DNA from 3 places in the Exiguobacterium sp. s40 genome. Region 1 is predicted to be linked to each of the others. Evidence: riboswitches for the same ligand, from Rfam matches in the RefSeq annotation. Region 1 holds a riboswitch; each other region holds the start of a gene.
What was found. Region 1 has a riboswitch for thiamine pyrophosphate ahead of tenA (thiaminase II). Riboswitches for the same ligand answer to the same signal wherever they lie in the genome.

Region 1 (2,267 bases):
GGTCGGGAGCGTCTATGCGATTAGCCGTCTCATGGTCAATCCGTCGAGTCTCGAGCTGTTGCTCGGTTTCACGGTCGGGATGATTGTGACGTTGTTCGGGTTGTTCTTCGCGATGCTCCGGACGTTCCCGCTCCGTTACGCGGTGAAAGAGTTCTCGTACTTCAAGTACTTCGACCGCTATCCAGACTTGTTCGCCATCGGCGTGTTGTACGTGCTCGGGATTTGGGTCACGAATTTCATCATCTGGTTCGGTGAAGGACGTGTGATCATCGCGGACTCGTTCTTGTTCAACCCGTATTATGACACGGCCATCTTTTGGTCCTACTTGACGATCATCCCGACGCAGCTCTTGTTCATCGTCGCCGTCGAGACCCGGTTTTATGAGCGCTATCGCACGTTTTATGGATTGATCAACTACGGCGGGGCGCTCCATCAAATCGAGAAGGCGAAACAGACGATGACGTCGGTGCTGAAAAATGAGTTGATTCGACTCGCGCGCAGCCAAGGCGTCGTGACGTTGTTCGCCATCCTCATGGCAGGCGTGTTCGTCGGTTGGATCGGCGTCCCGGATGAGATCGGTCAAATCTTTCGGATGACGACGCTCGCGGCGTTCGCGAACGCGATGATTCTCATCTTGACGTTGTTGTTGCTCTATTTCGAGGATCGACGCGGGGCATTGTTCGTCAACATCTCGTTCTTCACGTTGAATGCGTTGTTCACGCTCTTGCTCTTGCCGCGCGGCATCGATTGGTACGGCGTCGGCTTTGCCGTCAGCACGACAATCACGTTCTTCTTGGCCGGCCTGCGTTTGATCTATTACATGGGCAAAGTCGATTATTACGTGTTCGCGGCCTCGAATCGACGCAAGCTTGGTACCGAACGGTTCTCCCAAATGGGGACGTTGTTGAACCGTCACTTCTCGCGATAAAGGGTTTTCAACAAAGATAAAGACTGATATGATGTGGTCGTAGACGACCGAATTTCATAATGTTTACCACTAGGGGAGTCGCGTGACGCGGCTGAGATGGACGAGGTCCAGACCCTTTGAACCTGATCTAGTTCACGCTAGCGTAGGGAAGTGGGCGAACCGATTGTTCTCGTACACTTTGTGTAAATCCGACGCCGCTTCCGTTATGGGAGGCGGCGTCTTTTTTTATCACAAAGGAGGAGACATGAATGACATTCACCGCACATCTTCGACAAGAGGCCGATGCCTTGTTTCAAGCCAGCTTTGACCATCCGTTCGTCCGCGAGCTCGGAACGGGTGAACTCGACGAGGCGAAATTTCGGCATTACGTCATGCAAGACTCATATTATTTGAACCAGTTCTCCAAAGTGCAGGCGAAAGGCGCGACCCTCGCCCCGAACATGGAAGTAGCGAGCCGCTTTTTGACGCACGCGCTTCATACGATTGAAGCGGAGCATGCGTTGCACCGTGAGTTTTTCACCTTGCTCGACGTGACGGAGGCAGAGTGGGCAACGTTTGAGCCCGCTCCAACGGCTTACGCCTATGCGCTCCATATGCAACAGGCCGGTCCGACGCTCGGCGACGTGCTCGCGTCGATTTTGCCGTGCTACTGGGTCTATTATGAGATTGGGGAACGAATGAAAGATGCGACACCCGATCATCCGATCTATGCGACGTGGATTGCGACGTACGGTTCGGAATGGTTCCGCGATCTCGTCGAGGAACAGATTGAACGGCTCGACGTGCTCGCCGGACAAGCTACAGCGGAAGAACGGGTCCGGTATCAACAGCTGTTCTTGAAGAGTTGTTATTATGAACATGCGTTTTGGGAAATGGCGTGGACGCTCGAGTCGTGGGATTTACCGGCGGGGGTGACACGATGAAGCGCGACTTATGGGACAAAGTCAGAGCCGAACGGCCACTCATCCATAACATTACGAATATCGTCGTCGCTAACTTTTCGGCGAACGGGTTGCTCGCCATCGGCGCTGCGCCGGTGATGGCGTCAGCCGTCGAAGAAGTCGCGGACATGGCGTCTGCGAGCGATGCGCTCGTACTCAATATCGGCACACTCGATGCGACGACGGAACGTACGATGATTCGAGCCGGACAGGCGGCGAATGAATCGAGCCGGCCGGTCGTCTTCGATCCGGTCGGTGTCGGGGCGACCGCGTTTCGACGTGACGTCGCTACATCCATTTTGCAACACGTCCGCGTGACGGTCATCCGAGGCAATGCCGGAGAAATCGCGACATTGATTGGTCTCGACGCGGCGGCGCGCGGCGTGGACGCTGGGGAA
Region 2 (2,267 bases), on a different contig from region 1:
CGGTTTTTCAAGGACGGACGAAAAGTTGGTCGAACTATCGAACGGCTGCATCTGTTGCACGCTCCGTGAGGACCTGCTCGAGGCGGTAGCAGAGCTTGCGAACGACCGGGACCTCGACGGAATCATCATCGAGTCGTCCGGTATCTCAGAGCCGATCCCGGTCGCCCAAACGTTTACATATGCCGATGACGCCCTCGGCATCGATTTGACGAGCCGAGTCTATATCGATGCGATGGTGAGCGTCGTCGATGCGTTTCGGTTCTTAAAAGATTTCAACTCAGGCGAGTCGCTCCATGAACGCAAGCAGGCGATTGAGGCGACAGACGTCCGCGAAGTCGTCGACCTGCTCGTCGACCAAGTCGAATTCGCCGATATCATCGTCTTGAACAAGGCGGATCGCGTGAACGAGACCGAACTCGGCGAGATGACCAGACTGTTGAAGGCGCTCAACCCGACCGCGAAGCTGTTGACGTCTGTCCATGCGAACGTGGAATTGACCGAGCTGTTGGATGTCAATTTGTTCGATTTCGAACAGGCGATGCATGCGGCCGGGTGGATTCAAGAACTTGAGACAGATGTGCACACGCCGGAGACGGAAGAATACGGCATCAGTTCATTCGTCTATCGTCGGCGTCGGCCGTTCCACCCGGAGCGTCTCCATGCCTGGATCGAGGCGTTTCCGGAAGAAATCGTCCGCGCGAAAGGGTTCTTATGGATTGCTTCCCGGAACGACCTCGCCTGTCTGTTTTCACAAGCGGGCTACGCCTCGACGCTCGAACATGCCGGGCGCTGGCTCGCGACGCTTCCGGAAGATGAGCGTCGTCACATGTTCGCGGCCGAACCGGAACTCGCCGCCGACTATGTCGAACCGTACGGGGACCGACAGACGGAGCTCGTCTTGATCGGGCAGCGGATGGATCGAGCCATCATCGAACAAGAGCTCGATCACTGTCTGCTGACAGATGAGGAGATGGCGCTGGATTGGTCGACGCTCCGGGACACACTTCCGGGGAACGAGGTCGTCACGTTCTCATAAGACCGTTTACAAAATGAAAGCGGTCGTCTATACTGATTCTTGCATGAACAACCGCATACATTGGACTACACTAGGGGTGCTTCGGCTGAGATGTGAGCATGGCTCCAATCCCTTATGACTCGATCCGGGTAATACCGGCGTGAGGAAGTGTGGCACTTTTTCTAATGGATTAAAATTGGACGAGTGGCCGCATTCTCATGGATGCGGCTTTTTTGTGTACACATAATAAGGGGGAATAGAACATGAACAAACAATGTGGAACGAGCCCGATCGTCGGGTTCCGCGTTACACTGAGCCCGATGACGACTGATTTCGTGAGCATCATCAAAGGGGCGTTGAAGGAGACGGATTTACAAAACGTCTGGCGACATACCGATGACGTGTCGACGGTCATCCGTGGACGAAGTGAGCATGTATTCGATGTGGCTAAGGCCGTGCTGTCACACGCGACAAAGACAGGGGAACATGTGTCGATGAGCGGGACGTTCTCGGTCGGGTGTCCAGGGGATACGGCCGGAGATGAAGTGCTCGTTGTGTCGAGCGAACCGCTTAATGGTCCCGTCAGTCCGCAATATGTCTCCTCACAGTTCGCGCTCTATCCGCTCGGTGATGACGACTATATGGACATCATCTACGAAGAAATCGCTTTTGCGAAAGAGCGAAGTGTCTTCAATGACTCGATGCATTACGCCTCAGGTATACATGGGGACATCGAGCCGGTGTTCGCTTTCTATGAGGCGACGTTTGAACGCGTCCGACAGAAGACAAGCCACGTCGTCATGACGGTGACGTTCAGCGTGAACAGTCCGTCACATGAGGGACGTATGGATGCTTAAATCGTGGAAGTTAAAAGAGATCGTCTTGTTGTCGATTTTATCGGTCGTATTCGCGGTGGTCTATTTGGCGTTCGTCCATGCTGGGAACTTGTGGGCCGGTCTGATTGGACCAATCGCCTACGAATGGATTTTTGGGATATGGTTCATCGTCTCGATTATCGCAGCTTATATCATTCGCAAGCCTGGGGCTGCATTCTTGTCCGAAGTGCTTGCGGCGACGATTGAGATGATGATTGGCAACGCCATCGGACCGCGCATCATTTTAGTCGGGATCGTTCAAGGGATCGGCGCCGAAGCGGCGTTCGCTTTGACGGGTTATAAACGCTATGATCTTTGGGTGCTCATGCTCGCCGGATTCAGTGCTGCTGTGACAAGTTTCGCATATACGTACGTCA
Region 3 (2,267 bases), on a different contig from region 1:
CGGATTGACACGTTCGCCCGCTTCCACGGGATGAGCGACAAATAATGATCGGCTTGACGTGGGAGCTCGTGACGCCCAGCTCCAACAAGACGAACGGTTTGCCCCGCCGTGAACAAACGCATCTCTGGATATGCCTCGAGCAGCCCGATATTGCCGAGCGTCATATCGAGGCGTCCACCGAGAGCGCCGTATACGAGCATCTCCGTCGCCCCGTGTCCACGGGCCGCCTCGAGCGCGATCTCGAGGTCGGTCACGTCTTTTTCAGATGGATAACGGACGGCGTCAATCGGCACTTCGCCCGTGAAGGAGTCGAAATCGCCGACGACGAGATCCGGGTTCAGCCCGTGGTTCAACAGTGTCTCGTACCCCCCGTCGACGCCGATGATATAATCGACGTCACGCGGGAGTCCCGAGATTGGTTCCGGGCTGGCCGCCACAATCAACACCCGCATTAGCGGAGGCCCCGGGTCGCGAGCGTGGCGAAACGTGGTGCCGAGACGAACAAGAGAACGAGGACGACGGCCGACACGAGGAAGGACGGCAACATATACGTCATGTTATAAGCGAACGAATAGGCGACGACCGGCCCTTCCGCGTACTCGGCGAAGAAGACAATCCCTGATAAGACGTGGGCGCCGTAGCGAAGCAAAGAACCGAGGAGCGCCCCGATCACCAAGTAGACGACGAGCGTCTTTTTCGCCTCGTCCTTGGCGGCCCGTTTCACTTGACCAGCGAACAGTCCGGCCATCCCGACGACACCGTAAGCGAACGTGTAGTCGAGCAGGAACTGGACCGGTGTGAAAATGTAAGCCCCGAACAGCAGTTGCAACGTTCCGACGAGCGCTCCTGTCGCCAGTCCGCCTTTTAATCCATGGCGGTACGCCATCACAAAGATCGGCAACATCGCCAGGCTGATCGATCCGCCCTGCGGCATCCGGAACGGGATGAGCAAATCAAAGATCAAGCCGAGTGCGGCGAACAATGAGATTTCAATGAGCGCCTGTAGTTTTAAACGTTGTTTCATCTTATTCCCTCCTTATTGTATGAGCGAACGACAAAAAGCAGCATGACGTAAACGCCATGCTGCTATCGAGTAGCAACGTGCATTTTCGCCACATCCCTACGTCCGTGTGAACGGAACAGGTTCAAAGGGTTAGCAAATGCCTCTCAGCCACAGAATGTGACACCCCTTGCGACAATATTTGTTGTTCTATCGACAATTATACACGAGAAGCGTGACGAATGCTATCGATTGCGTCTTTATAGCTCGGCTCGTTATAGATGGCTGAACCAGCCACGAGCACATCAGCGCCAGCGTCGATGCATAATTTCGCCGTCTCAGCGTTGACACCGCCGTCAATCTCGATTTCAAAGTCGAGACGACGCACTTGGCGCATCTCGCTCAGCGCCGCGATTTTCGGGACGACCGATTCGATGAATGCCTGGCCCCCAAAGCCAGGGTTCACCGTCATGAGGAGCACCATGTCGACGTCACCGAGCACGTGTTCAATCGACGACAGCGGCGTATGCGGATTCAAGACGACACCACACTTGGCGCCGGCCGCTTTGATTTGTTGCAACACGCGATGCAAATGATTCGTCGCTTCAACGTGAACCGTGACGATATCCGCCCCGGCCTTGATGAAATCTTCGACGAACCGTTCGGGCTGGTCGATCATCAAATGGACGTCTAACACCATGTCCGACTTCTTCCGTAAGCTCGCTAACACCGGGAGACCGATCGAGATGTTCGGGACGAATTGACCGTCCATGACGTCAAAATGGATGTAATCCGCTCCGGCCTCTTGGACCGCCTTCACTTCTGCCTCTAAATTGGCGAAGTCCGCCGCTAAAATCGATGGTGCAATTTTAATCATGTCAGTACCTCCGTTGTCTATCGTTTAACTCTGCCATAAACGTAACATAATTCTCATAGCGGGTGGAAGCGATTTCTCCCGCCTCGACGGCCGCTTTGACGGCACAACCTGGTTCGTTCAAATGGGCACAACCGCGGAATTTACAGTCATCATGCCGCTCGACGAACTCAGGGAAACACCAGCGCATCTCTTCGACTTCGAGTTCTTCTGGGAACTCAAGGCTCGAGAAACCAGGCGTATCGGCCACGAGCCCGTCAGCGAGCGTGATCAGCGTGACGTGACGCGTCGTGTGCTTACCGCGCCCAAGTGATTTCGAGATCTTCCCGGTCGCAAGTTCAAGCTCAGGTGCGACTGCGTTCAAGAGCGAACTCTTACCGACCCCGGTCTGTC

Region 2: linked by a shared signal. The riboswitch ahead of KNP02_RS06485 (YkoF family thiamine/hydroxymethylpyrimidine-binding protein) and the one ahead of tenA (thiaminase II) in region 1 are both predicted to bind thiamine pyrophosphate.
Region 3: linked by a shared signal. The riboswitch ahead of thiT (energy-coupled thiamine transporter ThiT) and the one ahead of tenA (thiaminase II) in region 1 are both predicted to bind thiamine pyrophosphate.

The regions. Positions count from the first base shown of each region.
Region 1 covers NZ_JACSLC010000011.1:12,754-15,020, reverse strand. Annotated here, with positions in the region: gene pelG (exopolysaccharide Pel transporter PelG) at 1-928, shown strand, start outside; TPP riboswitch at 990-1,094, shown strand; gene tenA (thiaminase II) at 1,177-1,851, shown strand; gene thiM (hydroxyethylthiazole kinase) at 1,848-2,267, shown strand, end outside.
Region 2 covers NZ_JACSLC010000005.1:119,360-121,626, forward strand. Annotated here, with positions in the region: gene KNP02_RS06480 (GTP-binding protein) at 1-1,036, shown strand, start outside; TPP riboswitch at 1,099-1,199, shown strand; gene KNP02_RS06485 (YkoF family thiamine/hydroxymethylpyrimidine-binding protein) at 1,279-1,872, shown strand; gene KNP02_RS06490 (ECF transporter S component) at 1,865-2,267, shown strand, end outside.
Region 3 covers NZ_JACSLC010000004.1:97,922-100,188, reverse strand. Annotated here, with positions in the region: gene KNP02_RS05100 (thiamine diphosphokinase) at 1-452, opposite strand, end outside; gene thiT (energy-coupled thiamine transporter ThiT) at 452-1,024, opposite strand; TPP riboswitch at 1,101-1,201, opposite strand; gene rpe (ribulose-phosphate 3-epimerase) at 1,221-1,877, opposite strand; gene rsgA (ribosome small subunit-dependent GTPase A) at 1,879-2,267, opposite strand, start outside.